One region of the Pseudomonas parafulva genome, then DNA from elsewhere that is predicted to be linked to it. Evidence: predicted binding sites of a transcription regulator. Region 1 holds the regulator's gene; each other region holds the start of a gene.
The links. The regulator FliA, encoded in region 1, starts transcription of late flagellar genes. The targets are predictions, from matches to a motif close to CTAAAGTTTNNNNNNNNNNNGCCGNTAA.

Region 1 (7,155 bases):
ACTGGCGCTGAACGTGGCGTCCACCCGCGTGGTCATGCTGCATGGCCAGGAAGGCCACGGCGCCGCGGGCATGGTGATCCAGGCCTTCGGCGATGTGGTCATCGGTGGCAACTACGTGGTCGGTGCGGTGGTCTTCGCCATCCTCATGATCATTAACTTCGTGGTGGTGACCAAGGGTGCGGGGCGTATCTCCGAGGTCAGCGCACGCTTCACCCTCGATGCAATGCCGGGCAAGCAGATGGCCATCGACGCCGACCTGAACGCCGGCCTGATCGACCAGGCGCAAGCCAAGGCGCGCCGCAGCGAAGTCGCCCAGGAGGCTGAGTTCTACGGTTCGATGGACGGTGCCAGCAAGTTCGTGCGCGGTGACGCCATCGCTGGCCTGCTGATCCTGTTCATCAACCTGATCGGTGGCATGCTGATCGGTATGTTGCAGCATGGCATGAGCTTCGGCGACGCCGGCAAGGTGTATGCCCTGTTGACCATTGGTGACGGTCTGGTGGCGCAGCTGCCCTCGCTGCTGCTCTCCACCGCCGCAGCCATCATGGTCACCCGTGCCTCGGGCTCGGAGGACATGGGCAAGCTGATCAACCGTCAGATGTTCGACTCGCCCCGGGCCCTGGCCGTGTCCGGCGCCATCATGATCGTCATGGGGCTGGTGCCGGGCATGCCGCACCTGGCGTTCCTGAGCCTGGGCCTGATGGCGGGCGGCGGCGCCTACCTGGTATGGAAGAAACAGCAAAAGACCAAGGTACAGGCCCAGCAGGAAGCGCAGCGCCAGCAAGAGCTGCTGCCGTCCCCGCAGCGGGCGGCCGAAACCAAGGAGCTGGGCTGGGACGATGTCACCCCGATCGACATGATCGGCCTGGAGGTCGGTTATCGCTTGATCCCATTGGTCGATCGCAACCAGGGCGGGCAGCTACTGGCGCGGATCAAGGGCGTGCGCAAGAAGCTGTCCCAGGACTTGGGCTTTCTCATGCCCACCGTGCACATCCGCGACAATCTTGACCTGCAGCCCAGTGCCTATCGCCTGACGTTGATGGGGGTAATCCTGGCTGAAGCAGAGATCTACCCGGACCGCGAGCTCGCCATCAACCCTGGGCAGGTGTTCGGCAGCCTCAACGGCATCGCGGCCCGCGACCCGGCCTTTGGCCTGGAGGCGGTGTGGATCGACGTCGGTCAGCGCTCGCAGGCTCAGTCGCTGGGCTATACCGTCGTGGACGCCAGTACGGTAGTGGCCACTCACCTCAACCAGATCCTGCAGAAGCATTGCCACGAGCTGATCGGTCACGAAGAAGTGCAGCAACTGTTGCAAGTCTTGTCCAAGGCGTCGCCCAAGCTGGCAGAAGAGTTGGTGCCGGGTGTCATTTCGCTGTCAGGCCTTCTCAAAGTCCTACAGGCTTTGTTGTCAGAACAGGTGCCAGTGCGCGATATTCGTAGCATTGCCGAATCCATCGCCAACAACGCGGCAAAGAGTCAAGATACCGCCGCTCTGGTCGCGGCGGTGCGCGTCGGATTGTGTCGCGCCATCGTGCAAAGCATTGTTGGCGTTGAGTCCGAGCTGCCTGTGATTACCTTGGAGCCCAGGTTGGAACAGATCTTGCTAAATAGTCTGCAGAGGGCCGGGCAAGGTCAGGAAGACGGAGTGCTTCTTGAACCAAGCATGGCCGAAAAGCTGCAGCGTTCACTGATCGAAGCCGCACAGCGCCAGGAGATGCAAGGCCAGCCGGCCATCCTCCTGGTGGCCGGCCCGATCCGCGCCATGCTGTCGCGTTTCGGTCGGCTGGCCGTACCGAATTTGCATGTGCTGGCGTATCAGGAAATACCGGACAACAAGCAAGTCACCATCGTTGCCACCGTGGGCCCTAATGGCTGAGGTAGTGGATAATGCAAGTTAAGCGATTCTTCGCCGCTGATATGCGTCAGGCCATGAAGCTGGTCCGCGATGAGCTGGGCGCTGATGCGGCCATCATCGGCAATCGCCGTATCGCAGGCGGCGTTGAACTGACCGCCGCGCTGGACTACAAGCTGTCCGCCCTGGCGCCTCGGGTACCGAACGTCGAACTCGAAGAAGAGCTGCGCAAGACCCACACGCGCATCGCCACGGCCAAGGCCGAGCTCGAACAGCGCCCGGACAGCAGTGACAGCAATCGCCAACTGTTCGCCGGTCAGTCGCTCACGGCGGCCGAGCCTTTGGTCGAGCCGCACGTTGACGCCCCGCAGCCGGCCACCACCGCAAGCAGCCAGGCCTCGGTGGACCCGCGCCTGTTCGATGCCATGCGCTCTGAGCTGTCCGGCTTGCGCGAGCTGCTGGAAGTGCAACTGGGGTCGCTGGCCTGGACCCAGTTGCAAGGTAGCAAGCCGCAGCAGGCCACGTTGTGGCGCCGGCTGCAGCGCATTGGCCTGTCTGGCCCCATCGCCCGTGAATTGCTCGAGCTGACCAAGGACATCGAGGAGCCTCGCCACGCCTGGCGTATGCTGCTGGCGCACCTGGCGCGCATGATCCGTACGCCCGACGTGGAACCGATCGAGGACGGCGGTGTGATTGCCGTCGTCGGCCCGGCCGGTATGGGCAAGACCACCACCCTGGCCAAGCTCGCGGCGCGCTATGTGCTCAAGTACGGCGCCCACAACCTGGCGCTGGTGAGCATGGACAGTTTCCGTATCGGGGCGCAGGAGCAGCTCAAGACCCTGGGCCGAATCCTGAATGTGCCGGTGACCTATGTCGACCCCGGCCAGTCGTTGGCGGCGGCGCTCGAGCCTCTGCTGCGCAAGCGCGTGGTGCTGATCGATACGGCGGGCCTGCAAGCCAGCGACCCGGCGTTACGCATGCAGCTCGATACCCTGGCCGGTCGCGGCATCGCGGCGAAGAATTACCTGGTCCTGGCCACCACCAGCCAGAAGCAGGTGCTGACCGCGGCCTACCACAGCTACAAGCGCTGCGGGCTGGCCGGCTGCATCCTGACCAAACTCGACGAGTCGGCAAGCCTGGGCGATGTCCTGAGCCTTGCCATCAGTTTCCGACTGCCCGTGGCCTACCTTACCGATGGGCCGCGTATCCCGGACGATCTGCACCTGCCCCGTGGGCACCAGCTGGTCACCCGCGCGGTCAATGTGCAGCAGCAGGACGAGCCCAGCGAGGAGGCCATGGCCGACATGTTCGCTGATCTCTACCACAACCCACGGCGAGCGGGTTGAAAATGAAATGTGTGCAAGGTAGCTATGCCGAGGGATACGCAGCATTGCCCTTCGTGTGGCCTGAGTCCCAGCGAGACAAGGTAAAGAACAGACATGGGTAGCATGCATCCCGTACAGGTAATCGCCGTGACCGGTGGCAAAGGTGGCGTCGGCAAGACAAATGTTTCAGTGAACCTGTCTCTTGCGCTGGCCGAGCTGGGCCGCAGGGTCATGCTGCTCGACGCCGACCTTGGGCTGGCCAATGTTGATGTGTTGCTGGGCCTTGCGCCCAAGCGCACGCTGGCAGATGTCATCGAAGGGCGTTGCGAACTGCGCGATGTGATGCTGCAGGGCCCAGGCGGTGTGCGCATCGTCCCGGCCGCTTCGGGTACCCAGAGCATGGTGCACCTGGCGCCTGCCCAGCATGCGGGCTTGATCCAGGCGTTCAGCGAAGTCGGCGACAACCTTGACGTGCTGGTGATCGATACCGCTGCCGGCATCGGTGATTCGGTGGTCAGCTTCGTGCGCGCGGCCCAGGAAGTGCTGCTGGTGGTCTGCGATGAGCCGACCTCGATCACCGACGCCTATGCGCTGATCAAGCTGCTTAACCGTGATTACGGCATGAACCGCTTCCGGGTGCTGGCCAATATGGCCCAGAGCCCTCAGGAGGGGCGTAACTTGTTCGCCAAGCTGACCAAGGTCACCGACCGCTTCCTGGATGTGGCGCTTCAGTACGTGGGCGCCGTGCCTTACGACGAGTGCGTGCGCAAGGCGGTCCAGAAGCAACGCGCCGTGTACGAAGCGTTCCCGCGCTCCAAATGCGCCCTGGCCTTCAAGGCCATCGCGCAGAAGGTCGACAGCTGGCCGCTGCCCGCCAACCCCCGTGGCCATCTGGAGTTCTTCGTCGAACGCCTGGTGCAGCCGACCAGTGCAGGTTCGATGTCATGAGCGCCAGCGGCTTCAAGATGTACAGCCGCGCCTCGAAAGACGCGCAGTATGAGCTGATCGAGCGTTATGCGCCGCTGGTCAAGCGCATTGCCTACCACCTGTTGGCGCGACTGCCGGCCAACGTGCAGGTCGAGGACCTGATCCAGGCGGGCATGATCGGTCTGCTCGAGGTTGCCAACAAGTATGACGCCAGCAAGGGCGCCAGTTTCGAGACCTATGCCGGCATCCGCATTCGCGGGGCCATGCTCGACGAGGTGCGCAAAGGCGATTGGGCACCGCGTTCGGTGCACCGCAATACCCGCATGGTCAGCGATGCCATGCGTGCGGTCGAAGCCAAAACTGGCCGCGACGCTAAAGATCATGAAGTTGCTGCCGAACTCAAGTTGAGCCTCGATGATTATTACGGGATTCTCAACGACACACTGGGCAGCCGCCTGTTCAGCTTCGACGACCTGTTGCAGGACGGCGAGCACGAAGGCTTGCATGAGGATGGCGTCAGCGGCCAGGCCGAACCTGCCCGTGGGTTGGAGGAAGAGCGGTTCCAGGTCGCGTTGACCGAGGCCATCGCCAACCTGCCGGAGCGCGAGCGCCTGGTGCTGGCGCTGTACTACGACGAGGAACTGAACCTCAAGGAGATCGGTGAGGTCTTGGGGGTCAGCGAGTCGCGGGTCAGCCAGTTGCACAGCCAATGCGCCGCGCGCCTGCGCAGCCGCCTGGGGGAATGGCGGGCCCGTTGAGCCCGCCGTCGTCGTTGCCGTTTTCCACGTTGTACCGAATCGATTGAGTGCGCGCTCGGGGCCGAGCGCGTTTGAGACTGCTTGGAGGTCTAATTGGACAAGAACATGAAAATCCTCATCGTCGACGACTTTTCGACGATGCGGCGCATCATCAAGAACCTGCTGCGTGACCTGGGCTTCGCCAACACCGACGAAGCCGATGACGGCACGACGGCGCTGCCGATGCTCGAAAGTGGCCATTACGACTTCCTGGTAACCGACTGGAACATGCCAGGCATGTCCGGTATCGACCTGCTGCGCAAAGTCCGCGCCAGCGACAAGCTCAAGACCTTGCCGGTGTTGATGGTGACCGCTGAAGCCAAGCGCGACCAGATCATCGAGGCCGCCCAGGCAGGCGTGAATGGCTATGTGGTCAAGCCGTTCACCGCCCAGGTGCTCAAAGAAAAGATCGAGAAGATCTTCGAACGCGTCAACGGCTGAGTCACGTCAGGGGGCGCGCCATGAGTTCATCACACACGTCATTGGGCGAGTTCGAATCGACCCTCAAGAAGCATGCCCAGGAGTTGGTCGAAAGCCTGGAGCGCGGACGGTTCGGCGAGGCGGTGCAACTCATTCACGAGTTGAACCAGACCCGCGATCGGGGGCTGTACCAGGAAGTGGGCAAGCTGACCCGCGAACTGCACAGCGCCATCGTCAGTTTTCAGATCGACCCGACCATACCCCAGGCCGAGGAGGTGTCGCAGATTACCGACGCCACCGAACGCCTGTCCTATGTGGTCAAGCTCACCGAAGGGGCGGCAAACCGCACCATGGACCTGGTCGAGGAAAGCACGCCTGTGCTCAACGACCTGGCCAGCGAGGCCAAAGCGCTGAGTGCCGATTGGCAGCGCTTCATGCGCCGCGAAGTGAACGCCACGGAGTTTCGTGACCTGGCCAAGCGCGTCGACGGTTTCCTGGCACACAGCGCTGAGGGTAACCGCAAGGTGGCCGGCCATCTCAACGACATCCTGCTGGCCCAGGATTACCAGGACCTGACCGGGCAGGTGATCAAGCGCGTCACGGCGTTGGTGACCGAGGTGGAAAGCAACCTGCTGAAATTGGTGATGATGGCCAGCCAGGTCGACCGCTTTGCGGGCATCCAGCATGACCAGGATCAATTGCGCGCAGAAAAAGATCGAGAAAAACATCCGACTCGGGGTGAAGGTCCGCAGATTCATGCCGATAAGCGTGAAGACGTCGTGTCCGGTCAGGACGATGTCGATGATCTGCTATCCAGCCTGGGTTTTTAAGGAGCACCTTTGATGAGCTTCGGCGCCGATGAAGAAATCCTTCAGGATTTCCTGGTAGAAGCCGGTGAAATACTTGAGCAATTGTCCGAGCAGCTGGTCGAGCTTGAAAGCCGCCCTGACGATGCCGACTTGCTCAATGCGATTTTTCGCGGTTTCCACACTGTAAAAGGGGGCGCCGGCTTCCTCCAGCTCAATGAGCTGGTGGAGTGCTGCCATATCGCCGAGAACGTGTTCGACGTGCTGCGCAAAGGTGAGCGCCGGGTCGATGCAGAGCTGATGGATGTGGTGCTCGAAGCACTGGATGCCGTCAACGGCATGTTTGCCCAAGTGCGTGAGCGCAGCGAAGTGACCCCGGCCACGCCAGAACTGCTGGCAGCCCTGGCGCGTCTGGCAGAGCCTGGCAGCGCCGACGCGGCCCCGGCCCCGGCGGCGCCCGTGCCGGTTGAGCCCGCGCCTGTGCAGCAGGCGCCGCAAGCGACCGAGGCGGACATCACTGACAGCGAATTCGAGCAGCTGCTCGATTCGCTCGACGCGGTGAAGGCCCAGGCCGCAGCGGCCGAGCAGATGCCTGCCGAGCCCGTCAGCGACCAGGGTGACGACATCACCGATGCCGAATTCGAGTCGCTGCTCGACCAGTTGCATGGCAAAGGCCAGTTCAGTGCCGAAGTGACCGCCCAGCCGGTGGCTGCCGCGGCCGAGCCGGTCAGTGACGAAATCACCGACGCCGAGTTCGAGTCGCTGCTGGACCAGTTGCATGGCAAAGGCACGTTCCAGGCTGATGCCTTGCCCGCAGCCAAGGCTGCGACGCCTGTCGAGCCAGCGCCTGCCACCACGGGCGACGACATCAGCGAACAGGAGTTCGAAGCGTTGCTGGACCAGCTGCATGGCAAGGGCAAGTTCAATGGCGACGTGGCTGGCGTCGAAGCACCTGCCAGTGTTCAGGCCGCAGCCACAGCCAAGGTCGAAGCGCCGGCAGTCAGCCGTCCTGCTGGCGCGGCGCCACC
Region 2 (7,155 bases), 710 kb from region 1:
CCAGGCTGGCGCCCGGTGCGGTCTTGATCAGCTGTAATGCAGGACGGATGGTATTGGCCGTCGAATGCACCAGACCCGAGACCAGGCCATCGACTTCGTCCAGGGCCAGCATCATGGTGCCGATGACCACCGGGTCTTCAAGCTGTTGTTCGGCCATCGGTGCGTTGAGGTTCTTGCTCTTGCGCAGCGCCACCATGGGCTCGACATAGCGCTCGCGGATCAGGTCCGGGTCCAACACCTCCAGCCCTTCGGGCAGGGTGATGCCCTGGGCTCGGGCCACGGCATCGACCGCTTCAGGCTTTGCGAGCAGCACGCAGCGGGCAATGCCGCGTGCCTGGCAGATGGCCGCCGCCTGCACCAGCAGCGGCTCGGCCCCTTCGGGCAGGACGATACGTTTGTTGGCCTGCTGCGCGCGCTGGATCAGTTGATAGCGAAATACCGCAGGTGACAGGCGCATCTCGCGCGGAGCGCCGCAGCGCTGGCTCAACCAGGCGCCGTCAAGGTGGCTGGCCACGAAGTCGGTGATGAACTCGGCGCGCTCGCGGTCATCGACCGGAATTTCCCTGTTCAGGGCATTGAGCTGGTTGGCGGTGTCATATGACCCTGTGCTGACCGACAGGATCGGCAACCCTGCCTGCAGCGCTCCGCGGCATAGCCCCAGGATGCGCGCATCGGGCTTGCTGTCGCTGGTCAGCAGCAGGCCTGCCAACGGCACGCCGTTGATCGCTGCCAGGCTCACGGCGAGGATGATGTCGTCGCGATCGCCGGGCGTCACCACCAACGTTCCAGATGTCAGCAGCGGCACGGTATTGGCCACCGTGCGGGCGCAGATGATGATCTTGGTCATGCGGCGCTGCTCAAAGTCACCGGCATTGAGGACCTGGGCCCCGAGCAGCTCTGCCACATCCCGCGTGCGCGGGGCATTGAGCTCCGGCTGATAGGGAATGCAGCCGATCAGGCGGAAATCATTGCCGCGCAGCAGCGGCGAGTGCTCACGCAGACGCGTTGAGAATTGCTCCATGCTCTGGTCGGTGCGCACCTTGTTCAGGATCACACCCAGCACCTTGGGGTCGCGCGGGCCTCCGAACAGCTGGGCCTGCAGCTCGACCCTGCCGGACAGTTCACTGAGCACTTCCTGTTCGGCGGCCGATACCAGGATCACTTCGGCATCCAGGCTCTTGGCAAGGTGCAGGTTCACGCGGGCTGCGTAGCTGGCGTGACGGGTAGGGACCATGCCCTCGACCACTACCACGTCGTTGCCGACACAAGCCTGCTGGTACAGGCGAACGATCGACTCGAGCAGCTCGTCCAGCTGACCATCGCCCAGCATCCGTTCGACCTGGGCCAGGCTCAGCGGCGTCGGCGGCATGATGCCGTGGGTACGAGCGATCAGCTCGGTAGAGCGCTCCGGGCCGGTGTCGCCCGGGTGGGGCTGGGCAACAGGCTTGAAGAAGCCCACTTTCAGGCCGGCGCGCTCCAGCGTGCGCACAAGGCCCAGGCTGATGGACGTAAGGCCGACGCCAAAGTCGGTTGGTGCGATGAAAAAAGTCTGCATGCGTGCTTCTCGAAATAAGCGGTGCAAGGGATCAGCGATCAAGGGTAGCGCTATCGGCACCCTGTGCGCACCAACCGCACGGGAACGCCTGGCCAATGCGCTGCGCTCGCTGTTCGGGGTCGAGCACCCATGGGCGCAGCTGCCAGGGCGGCACGTGGCGCAGGTGCTGGGTGTGGCCACAGCTCAACTGGGCGACCCAGTGGCCTTCGGCATCCTGGGAAAAAGCGATGATCCGACTGATGGGCATGGGCGGATCCAGGCGAGGTTCGCAATCGGGCGATGGCTTGGTTACACTTGTGCGTTCTACATTCTTTTGCAAAAGGTCTTGCCCCATGCTGATCGCCGCCAACAAGGCTGTCTCCATCGACTATACCCTGACTAACGACGCCGGGGAGACCATCGACAGCTCCGCCGGTGGCGCGCCGCTGGTTTACCTGCAAGGTGCCGGCAACATCATCCCAGGCCTGGAAAAAGCCCTGGAAGGCAAACAGGCCGGCGACGAGCTGACCGTTTCCATCGAGCCTGAAGAGGCCTACGGCGAATACCTGGCCGAGCTGGTCAGCACCCTGAACCGCAGCCTGTTCGAAGGCGTCGACGAGCTGGAAGTGGGCATGCAGTTCCACGCCTCGGCCCCCGATGGCCAGATGCAGATCGTCACCATCCGTGACGTGGACGGCGACGACGTGACCGTCGATGGCAACCACCCACTGGCCGGCCAGCGCCTGAACTTCCAGGTCAAGGTCGTTGACGTACGTGACGCCAGCGAAGAAGAAATCGCTCACCGTCACATCCACGGTGAAGGTGGCCATCACCACTGATCTTTCTGCGCTAAGCTCAGAAAGTCGCCAGGCGTTCGGGCAAGCCGCCCTGCCTTCCCAAGGAAGGCGACGGCTTGAACGAACGCCTTTTTAGTGGGCGCAATTTGCCCAGGTGCCGTCGGCGACCTGAAAAGGGGATTACAGCATGAGTGCATTTCACGACCTGAAGTTGAACGCGCTTGACGGTGGCGATCTGTCCTTGAAACCGTACAAGGGGCAGGTAGTGCTGGTGGTCAACGTGGCCTCCAAGTGCGGCCTGACACCTCAGTACGCGGCGCTTGAGCAGCTCTACCAGACGTACAAGGACAAAGGCTTCACGGTCCTTGGCCTACCCTGCAATCAATTCGCAGGGCAGGAGCCGGGGAGCGAAGCGCAGATCCAGGAATTCTGCAGCATGAACTACGGCGTGAGCTTTCCGCTCGGCGCCAAGCTCGATGTGAACGGGCCCCGGCGCCATTCGATGTATCGTCTTCTGGCGGGCGAGGGCGCGGAGTTTCCGGGGGACATTACCTGGAATTTCGAGAAATTCCTGGTGGGCAAGGACGGGCGTGTATTGGCGCGCTTCTCCCCGCGCACGGCGCCGGATGATCCTGCGGTGGTCCAGGCCATCGAGAAAGCCCTGGGCTGATCACGTACCGGGTATTCGCCTTGGCCGCAGCGACGGCTTCACAGCGGCGGCATGGGCTGCATCGACTTCGCTTGGCGCGCATGAGCGCTCAGTGAAGCGCTGAGCAAGTGCGCTTCGAACTGGTCGACGATTTCCGACCACCCCTGATGGCTGGCATGCTGCCGAGCGTTGAGCCTCACCCGCCGCAGGGTCTCGCTGTCTTGCAACAGCCAGCAAGCGGCATCGATGAAGGCTGCCGCATCCCTTGGCATGGCCAGCGCCCCATTGTGGCCATGGCCGATGTGCTGCGCAGCCGTTGCCTGGTCATAAGCGACCACCGCCAACCCTGACGCCATGGCTTCGAGCACCACACGGCCAAACGTCTCGATCAGGCTGGGGAACAGAAACAGGTCACTGCTGGCATAGTGCTCGGCCAGTTGTTCGCCTCGCTGGACGCCGCATAGCACAGCCCCAGGAACCTGCTGCTGTAGCTTCCCCCGCAGTGGCCCGTCCCCCACCAGAATCAGGCGTACCCTTCGCTGTGGCAAAGCCCGTTGCAAAGCCTCGAAACAGCTTTGCAAAAGCCCCAGGTTTTTCTCCGGTGCCAACCGTCCCACATGCAGGACGGCGATATCATCGTGGCCCAGACCCCAGTGTTCGCGCAGCGCCTGGCTGCGACGGGCCGGGTTGAACAGCTCCGCGTCCACACCGTGCGGCATGTGCACCAGCCGCTCGAAGCCGCGGCGCTCCAGCCAACGCCGGTGGCTCAAGCTGGGCACGAGCGTCAAGACGGCCCGGCCATGAAACCAGCGCAGGTAAAGGCTTAGCAGGCGTCCCACTACGCCCATGCCGTGTTGCCCTGAAAGATGCGCAACGTGGGTATGCAATCCGCTAACAACGGCGATTCCTAATCGCCGAGCAGTGCGTAATGCGCTCAGCCCCAGGGGGCCTTCAGTGGCGATGTAAATGACGTCAGGCCGTTGCCGGCGCCAGTGCCTTGCCAGCGTGCGCAGGGAGACCTTGTCCCGTTGCAAACCCAGATAGCCGGGCAGTGGCCAGTCGCGCCACAGTCGCACGCCAGGGTTGTGCCCCGAAGCCTGCTCTCCTGGCTGTCGGGGGCGCACGATCCTGACGTGATGGCCACGCTGGCGCAGCCCTTCGCTCAGGTTCAACAGTGTGCAGGCCACGCCGTTGACGTGCGGGGCGAAGGTATCGCTGACGAGGCAGATGTGCAGAGCAGGTGTATTCATGAACTGACTATCCACCTGCTGCATTGCCGGGGCATGACGGCGAAGTGACGTCGGCATGATGCAGAGGGGGCATGACGCCTGTAACGCGCACGAATATTCATCAAGGCTGCACTCAAGAGGCGCAGTTGCCCGCCGATGCAGTTGCATTCGCCCCCACGCTCCAGGAGAGCGGTGATGTTCAACAACAAGCTCAAGCAAGAAATCCGGCAGTTGCGTGAAGAACTGATGATCATCGACCAGATCAAGAGCAGCCTGGACAGCGAGATGCTGGTGCTGCAACTCGACCCTGCCGGTCGGATCGAACTGGTCAATGGCAATTTCGAAACCGAGATGCTGTATCGGGCTGACCAATTGCTTGGGCGCAACATCGACGACATCGTGCCTGCCCACGTCAAGTCACTGGATTTTCACCAGCGCATGAAAAATGCCATCAGCCGGGGCGAGCATTTCAATGGCGCGTTTCGCCTGCTGCGCGGGGACGGCCAGGAAGCTTGGCTACGTTCGATCCTGCAACCTGTGAAGGGTAGCGACGGGCGCATCAAGTATTTCACCCTGCATTCGAGCGACCTGACCCGTACCATCGTCACCTCCCGCGAGCACGAGAGCCTGATCAAGGCGCTGATGCGCTCGACGGCGGTTATCGAGTTCGATCTCGATGGCATGATCCTGACCGCCAACGAACGCTTCTTGTCGGCAGTGGGGTACCGGCTGGATCAGATCCGTGGCAAGCACCACCGCATGTTCTGCGAACCGGCCGAGGTCAATTCACCCGGCTACCAAGCGTTCTGGGACAAGCTTCGCCGCGGTGAGTACATTGCCGAACGCTTCCGTCGGATCGATGCCCATGGCCGGGTGATCTGGCTGGAAGCTTCCTACAACCCGATCTTCAACGCCCACGATGAGCTGTACAAAGTGGTCAAGTTCGCCACGGTCATCACCGATCAGGTGAACCAGGAGCAAGCGGTGGCCCAGGCGGCGGACGTCGCCTACAACACCTCCCGGGAAACGGACACCAGCGCCCGTCGGGCCACAGAGGTGGTCGGGCAGAGCGTCAGCGTCATGCGTGGGCTCGAAGCCTCGATGCTTCAGGCTGCCGAAGGCATCCAGGCGCTGGACACCCAGTCGCGGGTCATCGGTTCGATCATCAAGACCATCAGCGATATCGCCGGGCAGACCAACTTGCTGGCGCTCAACGCCGCCATCGAAGCCGCCCGTGCTGGCGAGCAGGGGCGGGGCTTTGCGGTGGTGGCCGATGAGGTGCGTCAGCTGGCCTCGCGCACCAGCACGGCTACCGAGGAAATAGCCCGTGTGGTACAGCAAAACGAGCAGTTGGCCCAGGCTGCAGTGTCGATCATCGACACCAGCAAGCGCCAGGCCGAAGAAGGCCGCGCGCTGGCGGACCAGACCGGAAACGTGATTGAGGAAATCCAGGAAGGGGCCAGGCGGGTGGTGGATGTGGTGGGGCAGTTTTCCAGCCGCCTGGGGCAGTGATGCTGGGCAGTTGTGCAGGCCGGTTGTGTTCCATGGTGAGGCGACGCGGCGGCGCTCCCGTTGGACGCGCCTAAGATCGGCCGCTGCCTGACGGGCACGCGGCCGGTTCGGTCAGTCACTCGCTCATCGCCAACCCATCGCCCATACCTGGGCGTCGCGCAGCACCCGCCAATCCAGCCACTCGCTGCGCCCGCTGTGCACCGCCTGCAGTTCCACACGCAGCAGCACGCCCGCTTCGTCGTGCTCCAGGTCGATGACCAGGAAGTGCTTTTCACGGTTCACCGGCTGCGTCGCGGTCCATTTCGACAGCTTGAGTTTGGCGGGACTGAAGCGGTTCATGGTCTGCTCCTGTAGATGAGGTAGGGTAACGCCTGGGACAGGCTCAGGCTCGATGCGCAGGTGTGTTCACGGCCCGTGCATTGCCATTCTCGCGCACCCAGAACAAGGTAGCCCCAGCCACCGCCGCCGGCATCATCACCACGTTCACCCCCGGGATCAGCAACGCCAGGTAGGTCACCCCGCCAAAGCCCAGGGACTGCCAGCGTTTTTCCCGCAGCCAGGCGAGCATGTCCTGCCAGCTCATCTTGTTGTTGTCGGCCGGGTAGTCGATGTATTGGATGGCCATCATCCACACGCCGAAAATCAGCCAAAGCGGCGCGGCGACCACGTTGACCACCGGGATCAACGACAGGATGAACAAGCCGGTGGCGCGCGGCAGGAAGTAGCCGAGCTTGCGCATTTCGCGGCCCAGTGTGCGGGGGATCATCGCCAGCAGCTCGGCCCAGCTGAAGGCCGGGAAGTGATCGTCGCCGCGCACCACCACTTCCACCTTTTCAGCCAGAAAGCCATTGAACGGCGCGGCGATGATGTTGGCCACCAGGGTAAAGGTGAAGAACACCATCAGCACCAGCAACACCACGAACAGGGGCCAGAGGATATAGGTCAGAAAGCTGAGCCAGCTTGGCAGTGTGGGCACCAGCGCGTCCAGCCACTGGCTGAACTGGTGGCCGGCAAAATAGATGAGGCCACCGAACAGCAGCAGGTTGATGGTCAGCGGCAGCAGCACGAACAAGCGCAGGCCAGGGCTCAGGATCAGCTTCAGGCCTTCGCGCAGGTACTGCGGCCCGGAAAGAACGGGGGCTTGCATGTATCACTCCGCAGAAAAGGTGGTTGGCAGACATTACCGAGTTTCAGGGGGATGCGGAAGCTGCACCATCTGGGTGAAACCGGTGGTAACAAAAGCCAATGATCGGACCCTGCCAACGCAACGACGCGCATAGACGATGGCTATGAGGTGGATTGTCTAAGGATATTTCCTTACTCTTTGCCACCTCGCTACAGTGCGCTCATATTTCAGCGTCACCGGCCTGCCCGTGGTGCAGGCCCTACTTCATTTGCACAGCTGGCCTTTTCAGCCCGCTCGACAGGAGTTCG
Region 3 (7,155 bases), 2.1 Mb from region 1:
GGGTCGTCAGGCTCTGGCCCACGGCATCGGCCTGGTCGTGCATGGCCTGCTTGAACTGCAACCCCATTACGCAGGCATAGATCACCAGCGCCAGGGCCACCAGGAAAATGTTGGTGCAGGCGATGCGCAATGCCAATGGCACGCGACGTTGACTCAGGGCGCGATAGATCATCAGGAAGAAATTGTCTGTTTTGACTGAGGTGGGCCGGTTCACTGAGCTCGGCTCTTAATGGCATGAAGTGGGGGGCAGTATAGCGACACGGGTTTTGTCGGCAAAGTATCGTTAGCGCCCGATGGTCACGGAAAATCGGTAGAATGCGCATTTTTCATCGAAGTCGGAGCCTGGTTGTGCGCGAAATCGTCCTGATCAACATCACCGGTGAGGACCGCCCCGGTCTTACCGCTGCCATCACTGGCGTCCTGCTGCAGGGCGGTGTGAGCATTCTCGACATCGGCCTGGCGGTGATGCACGGCACGCTGTCGTTCGGCATCCTGGTGGATATCCCGGATAACGAAGTGGCGACCAAGCTGCTGCAGAGTGTCCAGGCCAAGGCGCACGAGCTGAACTTGCAGGCGCGCTACACACCGATTTCCGAAGCGGACTACCAGCACTGGGCCGATGGCCATGGTGAAGCACGGCACATGGTGACCCTGCTTAGCCGCAAGATCTCGCCCGACCAGTTACAGCGTGTCAGCGCCATCATCAGCCAGCACGGGCTGACCATCGAGCGCATCGAGCGCCTGTCGGCTCGAGTGGCGCTGGACGCGGACACCAGCAAGGGCAAGGCCGCGGTGGAGATTTCGGTTCGCGGCGAGCCTGACGATGGCCAGGCGTTGCGCGCCGAGTTCTTTGCCTTGTCCGAGGCCCTGAGCATCGACATCGCCTTCCAGCGGGACGACCTGTTCCGCCGCAACCGCCGCCTGGCCGTGTTCGACATGGATTCGACCCTGATCGAGGCCGAAGTGATCGACGAGCTGGCCAAGGCCGCTGGCGTGGGCGAGCAGGTCGCGGCAATCACCGAGCGGGCCATGCGGGGCGAGTTGGACTTCCGGGCCAGTTTCAAGGAACGCATGGCGCTGCTCAAGGGCCTGGATGTCAGCGTACTGGATGAAATCGGCGCATCGCTGCGCTTGACCGAGGGCGCGGAAAACCTCTTTGCCGAGCTCAAGCGCCTGGGTTACAAGACCGCCATTTTGTCGGGTGGCTTCACCTACTTCGCCCGCCAGGTACAGGCGCGCCTGGGCATCGACTATGTCTTTGCCAATGAGCTGGAAGTGGTCGACGGCAAGGTGACTGGCGTGGCGGTGGAGCCTATCGTCGATGCCCAGCGCAAGGCCGAGCTGCTCCAGCAACTGGCCAGCGAAGAGGGCCTGCAACTGGAGCAGACCATCGCCGTTGGCGATGGCGCGAACGACCTGCCGATGCTGGCGTTGGCGGGGCTGGGCGTGGCCTTCCGCGCCAAGCCGCTGGTGCGTCAGTCGGCCAAGCAGGCGATTTCCACGCTGGGCCTTGATGGTGTGCTGTACCTGCTGGGCCTGCGCGATCGCGATACCCGCGGCTGATCCAGCCTGCGCAGACCCCAGGGTTTTGGCGTTAGCGCCCGAACCCTGGAGCCACGTCTCGGGCCATCACGCCTGCAACGGGGTGGCCAACAGCTGGCCCATGCGCACCGCCGAGGCGGCGCCCACGTGTTCGGCCCATTTGACCTGGTCGGGGCCGAACAGCACGATCGCCGTCGAACCCAGCTTGAACCGACCCAGTTCGGCGCCTTTTTCCAGGTGAATTGGCGCACGGCTGGCATCGTCGTAGCGGAAGGTCTTGAGCTCGCGCTTGGGCGGCGTGACCAGCCCTGCCCAGACGGTCTCGATGGAGGCCACGATCATGGCACCGACCAAGACAACCGCCATCGGGCCGCGCTCGGTGTCGAACAGGCAGACCACCCGCTCATTGCGAGCGAACAGTTCAGGCACGTTTTCTGCGGTGGTCTGGTTTACCGAGAACAGCCGCCCCGGCACGTAGACCATCTCGCGCAGCGTGCCTGCCAGCGGCATGTGCACGCGGTGGTAGTCCTTGGGTGACAGGTAGACAGTGGCAAACTCGCCGCCCATGAAGGGGGCTGCCAGGGCCGGGTCGCCGCCCAGCAGTTCCTGTGCGCTGTAACTGTGGCCCTTGGCCTGGAAGATGCGGCCGTGCTCGATCGGGCCAACCTGGCTCACTGCACCGTCGGCCGGGCACAGGATGGCGCCGGGGGTCTGGTCCAGGGGGCGTGCGCCTGGTTTCAGGGCGCGGGTGAAGAATGCGTTGAAGTGCTCATAGGCGGTCAAGTCTTCGACCAGCGCTTCACGCATGTCGACCTGGTAGCGCTTGGCAAACCAGGCGGTGAAGGCGTTCTTGAACCAGCGGGCGCGGCACTCGGCAACGCAGCCGGCCAGGCGCGACAGCAGGTGATGCGGCAGCAGGTACTGGCTGATGATGAACAGACGGGATTTCATTCAGGTTCCTTAAACTTCGACAGGCGTGTCCGGGTGGTTGCCCCACTCGCTCCAGGAGCCAGCGTACGCTTTGACTCGCGGGTAGCCCAGGGCCTTTGCCACCAGATAAGTGAAGCCGGAGCGGCGATGCGTCTGGCAGTGGGTGATCACTTCCTTGTCAGGCGTGATGCCAAGGGACTGCAGCACTTCGGCGATGTCCGGGCGGATGCGCAGATGGTCATTGAGATCCATGCCGGCGGTCCATTCGAAATTGACCGCACCAGGTATGTGCCCGCCTTTGGCCGCGAGCATTTTTTCGCCGGTGAATTCCTGTGGGGCGCGAGCATCCCAGATGGCCAGGTCATCGGCGCCCAGGCGGCTTTGCAGGTACTCGCGGGTGGCGGTGGGTTCCGAATGCAGTTGCAAACTCACCGGCCGGGTACCCTTGGCAGGCACATCGGTACTGAGCCGGTCGGCCGGCCAGGTCTGGATGCCACCGTTGAGATAGTGGTACCGGGTGTGACCGATCACATCGAGCAACCAGATGAAGCGGCCAGCCCAGCCACCGCCATCATCGTCATACACCACGTAGACCGCATCGCTGCGGTGGCCCAGTTCGCCGAACAGCTTTTCCAGGTCGCTCTGCGGCGGTAGCAGCCCAGGCGCAGGCGGCTGGCCGAGCTGGGTCCGCTTGCCCTCGACGAAATGCGCGCCCGGGATATGCCCGCTGACGTAACGATTGGCGCTGCTGAGGTCGACCAGGATCAGGTCGGGCGAGCCCAGGCGTGGCAACAGGTCGGCGGCTTCGATCACCAGCGGCAGGCCGGAAAAGTCGGTCATCCACGGTCTCCAGTGTGCAAAGGGGCGATTGTAGCGCAAGGCTCAGCCGTTGCGGTTGGCAAACACCCACAGCGCCCGTTCGATGCATTGCGAGGTTTTGCCAAAAGCCTGCACGCTGATGTCGGCCAAGGGCCGGCACCCCTGGTCGGCCACCAATAACATGACCACCTGGTCATTGACCGCCAGCGAGCGCAGCAGGACATGCTCGCCTCGGAACAGGGCACGCAAGGGCGGCGGCAACAACGAGGCGAACTGCGTGTGGTTTTCGGGCGTGATGCGCAGTTGCCCGGCCTTGGACATCAGCTTTTGCAGCAGCTTGTTCGCCGCCACCGGCAATACCAGGCTGGTCGCCTCTTTCGCTAGCCCGGCCGCCTGTTGCACGCGCAGGCAGTCATTGGCCCGGTCCAGGCCAAGCAGCAGCAGGCGTTGCATGCCGCACGCCAGTACCGCCTCACGGGCTTGGGCCGCCAGGTGCACGGTATTGGTGAAAGGGCTGGGCTGGGCCAGCAAGTCCTGGCAGAGCGACCGCCAGCGCGCCAGTTCATCGGCGGTGGGGGGCGGGGGCGCCAGCATGTCCGGGTGGGGGCGGCGTTGATGCCATGGCCAGATCAAGGCCTCGGCTGGGTGGAACAGTGCCAGGCGCGCATGGCGCCTGGCACTAGCCGCGGCTTGCTGGTGCACCTGCTGCTGTATGTCTTCGAGCGAGGTCTGCAGGTAGAGTGCGGTCAGCAGTTGCCAGCGCAGCAGATGGGGATTGTCCCAGCCCACCTGGGCTGCCAGCGCCAGGTTATTGGCCAACAGCACGGTGTTGGCCGGTTGATTGAACCAGCGCCGCAGACCGGGCTCGGCATCGAGCCGATGTTGTTGGTTGAGCAGGTCTTCGTCCCGGGCGATGTTCAACACCTGGGCAAGCTGCTCGCGCTCTTCGAGCAGCAGACGGTAACCCTGGGTCACCCATTGCGGCAGGCGCCACTGCTGGGCCACGGCCTGGCACAGCGCCATGATGCGAACACCGAACAGCTCCTGCTCGACAATGGCGGCGTCTTCTCCTTTATGGATGACCCGCAGCTCCCAGGTGTCGAGCAGCTTCGGGTGGGCCAATGCCAGCGGCCATAACGGGGACAGAAACAGCAGGCTACCCCAGTGGATTTCCTGCCACAGCCGCGCCAGTCGGCTGGCGAACAGGCCACTGGCCTGCTGCGAGGCATGCTGGCTGATCATCTGGAACTGGCGCAGCACCGGCGGGATGTCTTCCATCGGCAGCGCTGGCAGGCGCTTGAGCAGCAGTGCGCTGCGCTCAAGGCCCAGGCGATTGAGCGCAATTTCCAGGCTTTCGGCCGGCTCGGCCTGGCTGGCGTTGGTCGGGTGGTTGGCTTCGCGCATCACCGACAGCACCAGGGCCGGGCTGTCCTGCATCAGCTCGGCGATGTCGCGCAATGAACGCCGGTTATCGTTGATGGCCGCCATGACCCGGTCGTAGCTGTGCTTGGGCACAGGAATGCGCACACTCTCCAGCAGCTTCACCCAGGCTTCTAACGTACGTGGGGCCTGGCCGGATACCTCGGTTTCAATTGGCATTTTGACATCAGTCCGAACTGGCTTTTCGCTTTTAGTGGCTATAGTCTGGCGCAGTTCTGCCGATAAGGAGAAGAAGAGTTTTGACGCTCCCGCCTCTTTCCCTGACCACGACAGCAAGTGCTTTGAATCTATGGCTAAAATTATCGGCATCATCGTCGTATTCGCGAGCGTACTCGGCGGCTACGTCCTTTCCCACGGCAAGATTGCGGCGCTGATCCAGCCGTTCGAAGTGCTGATCATCGGCGGCGCGGCCTTTGGTGCGTTTCTGCAGGCCAACCCTGGCTACATGACGATGCACGTTCTGAAGAAGTCGATGAAGATGTTCGGCTCGCGCTTCACCCATGCCTATTACCTGGAAGTGCTGGGACTGGTCTATGAAATTCTCAACAAGAGCCGCCGCGAAGGCATGATGGCCATCGAGGCCGACATCGAAGACGCCTCGGCCAGCCCGATCTTTGCCAAGTACCCGACCGTACTGGCCGATGAGCGCATGACCGCGTTCGTCTGCGACTACCTGCGCATCATGTCCACCGGCAACATGGCCCCCCACGAACTCGAAGGTCTGTTCGACATGGAGCTGCTGAGCATGAAGGAGGAGCTGGAGCATCCGTCCCACGCGGTCACTGGGGTCGCAGACGGCATGCCAGGCTTCGGTATCGTTGCAGCCGTATTGGGTATCGTCGTCACCATGGCGTCGCTGGGCGATGGTGACCAGGCAGCCATCGGTATGCACGTGGGCGCCGCCTTGGTGGGTACCTTCTTCGGTATTCTCGCCGCCTACGGTTTCTTCGGCCCACTGGCCAAGTGCCTTGAGCACGATGCCAAGGAAGAACTCAACCTGTACGAGTCGATCAAGGCCTCGCTGGTCGCCTCGGCCTCGGGCATGCCGCCGTCGCTGGCCGTGGAGTTCGGGCGCAAGGTGCTGTACCCCAAGCATCGCCCCAGCTTCTCCGAGCTCGAGCAAGCGGTACGCGGTCGCTGAGTCATGGAGAACAATCAGCCCATCATCGTCAAGCGCGTAAAGCGCTTTGGCGGCGGCCACCACGGTGGCGCCTGGAAGATCGCCTTTGCCGACTTCGCCACGGCCATGATGGCGTTCTTTCTGGTGCTGTGGTTGCTGTCGACCGCAACCCCTGAGCAGAAGATCGCCATCGCCGGGTACTTCAAGGACCCGATCGGCTTCTCCGAGAGTGGTACACCCTACGTCATCGACCTGGGCGGCTCGCCCGAGCTGGCGCCGGAGAAGACCATCAACCCCGAGGTGAAATCGGAGCCGACCCCAGACACCAGCATCGAACTGAACAAGGACCAGGTGGAAACCATGGCCGAGCAGGTCGAGCGCGAGCGCCTCGAGCTGCTGCTGCAGGAGTTGCAGAACAAGGTGGAGGAGAACCCGCAGCTGCAGAAGTTCAAGGACCAGATCCTGTTCGAGATCACCCAGGACGGCCTGCGCATCCAGATCATGGACGCCGAGAACCGGCCCATGTTCGACATCGGCAGTGCACGCTTGCAGCCCTATTTCGAGGACATCCTGCTGGCCATGGCCGATACCATCAAGACCGTGCCCAACAAGATCAGCGTCAGTGGCCATACCGATGCCAAGCCGTACGCAGGCGCTGGCGAGTTCGGCAACTGGGAGCTGTCGGCCAACCGTGCCAACGCTGCGCGGCGGGCCCTGGTGGCAGGGGGTTATCCAGATGGCCAGGTGGCACGGGTGGTGGGGTATGCGTCTTCGTCGCTGTTCGATCGCAAGAACCCGTTCAACCCGGTAAACCGTCGGATCGACATCATCGTGCTGACCAAGAAGGCCCAGCGTGATATCGAAGGCGAGCAGGGCGCCGCGCCACCGCCGGCGCAAGCCCCTACCGGGGCGCAGCCACCTTCAACGACTGCACCGGCACCCTCGGCGGCCGATGACCATACGCCCATGCAACCACGTGAGTTGCGCCAGAAGCTCAACATCTTCGAGGACGGCACGTTGAAGATGGATGAGACCAAGGAACAGTAAGGGCTTGGCAGCCCCGTTGGGCTGCCGGTCACTGCCGGGGCGGACAAGGCACCCCGCCTGCATTGGGCATGCAGGGTTGATCAGTAGGTTTCTTCCGGCAGGCTGGCGATGATCGAGCGGTAGCTGTTCATCCGCTGTGGCTTGATTCGCCCGTCTTCCAGGGCCTTGAGCAGCGCGCACCCAGGCTCGCGATCATGTTTGCAGTCGCGGAAGCGGCAGGTGCCGAACAGGTCGCGGAACTCGATAAAGCCCTCTTC

Region 2: a site for FliA is predicted at 4,342-4,369, ahead of B2J77_RS17275 (methyl-accepting chemotaxis protein). Genes of this name have one in related genera too.
Region 3: a site for FliA is predicted at 4,929-4,956, ahead of motA (flagellar motor stator protein MotA). Genes of this name have one in related genera too.

Annotation. Positions count from the first base shown of each region.
Region 1 covers NZ_CP019952.1:3,144,853-3,152,007, reverse strand. Annotated here, with positions in the region: gene flhA (flagellar biosynthesis protein FlhA) at 1-1,876, shown strand, start outside; gene flhF (flagellar biosynthesis protein FlhF) at 1,888-3,198, shown strand; gene fleN (flagellar synthesis regulator FleN) at 3,292-4,125, shown strand; gene fliA (RNA polymerase sigma factor FliA) at 4,122-4,862, shown strand; gene B2J77_RS14015 (chemotaxis response regulator CheY) at 4,968-5,342, shown strand; gene B2J77_RS14010 (protein phosphatase CheZ) at 5,363-6,151, shown strand; gene B2J77_RS14005 (chemotaxis protein CheA) at 6,164-7,155, shown strand, end outside.
Region 2 covers NZ_CP019952.1:3,853,577-3,860,731, reverse strand. Annotated here, with positions in the region: gene pta (phosphate acetyltransferase) at 1-1,555, opposite strand, end outside; gene B2J77_RS17295 (DUF3565 domain-containing protein) at 1,587-1,889, opposite strand; gene B2J77_RS17290 (FKBP-type peptidyl-prolyl cis-trans isomerase) at 1,888-2,373, shown strand; gene B2J77_RS17285 (glutathione peroxidase) at 2,519-3,001, shown strand; gene B2J77_RS17280 (glycosyltransferase family 4 protein) at 3,040-4,230, opposite strand; gene B2J77_RS17275 (methyl-accepting chemotaxis protein) at 4,405-5,721, shown strand; gene B2J77_RS17270 (TIGR02450 family Trp-rich protein) at 5,845-6,060, opposite strand; gene cysZ (sulfate transporter CysZ) at 6,104-6,868, opposite strand.
Region 3 covers NZ_CP019952.1:516,846-524,000, forward strand. Annotated here, with positions in the region: gene B2J77_RS02200 (hypothetical protein) at 1-214, opposite strand, end outside; gene serB (phosphoserine phosphatase SerB) at 349-1,563, shown strand; gene asd (archaetidylserine decarboxylase) at 1,630-2,493, opposite strand; gene B2J77_RS21580 (rhodanese-like domain-containing protein) at 2,503-3,312, opposite strand; gene B2J77_RS02220 (HDOD domain-containing protein) at 3,355-4,890, opposite strand; gene motA (flagellar motor stator protein MotA) at 5,021-5,872, shown strand; gene motB (flagellar motor protein MotB) at 5,876-6,898, shown strand; gene rsgA (small ribosomal subunit biogenesis GTPase RsgA) at 6,979-7,155, opposite strand, start outside.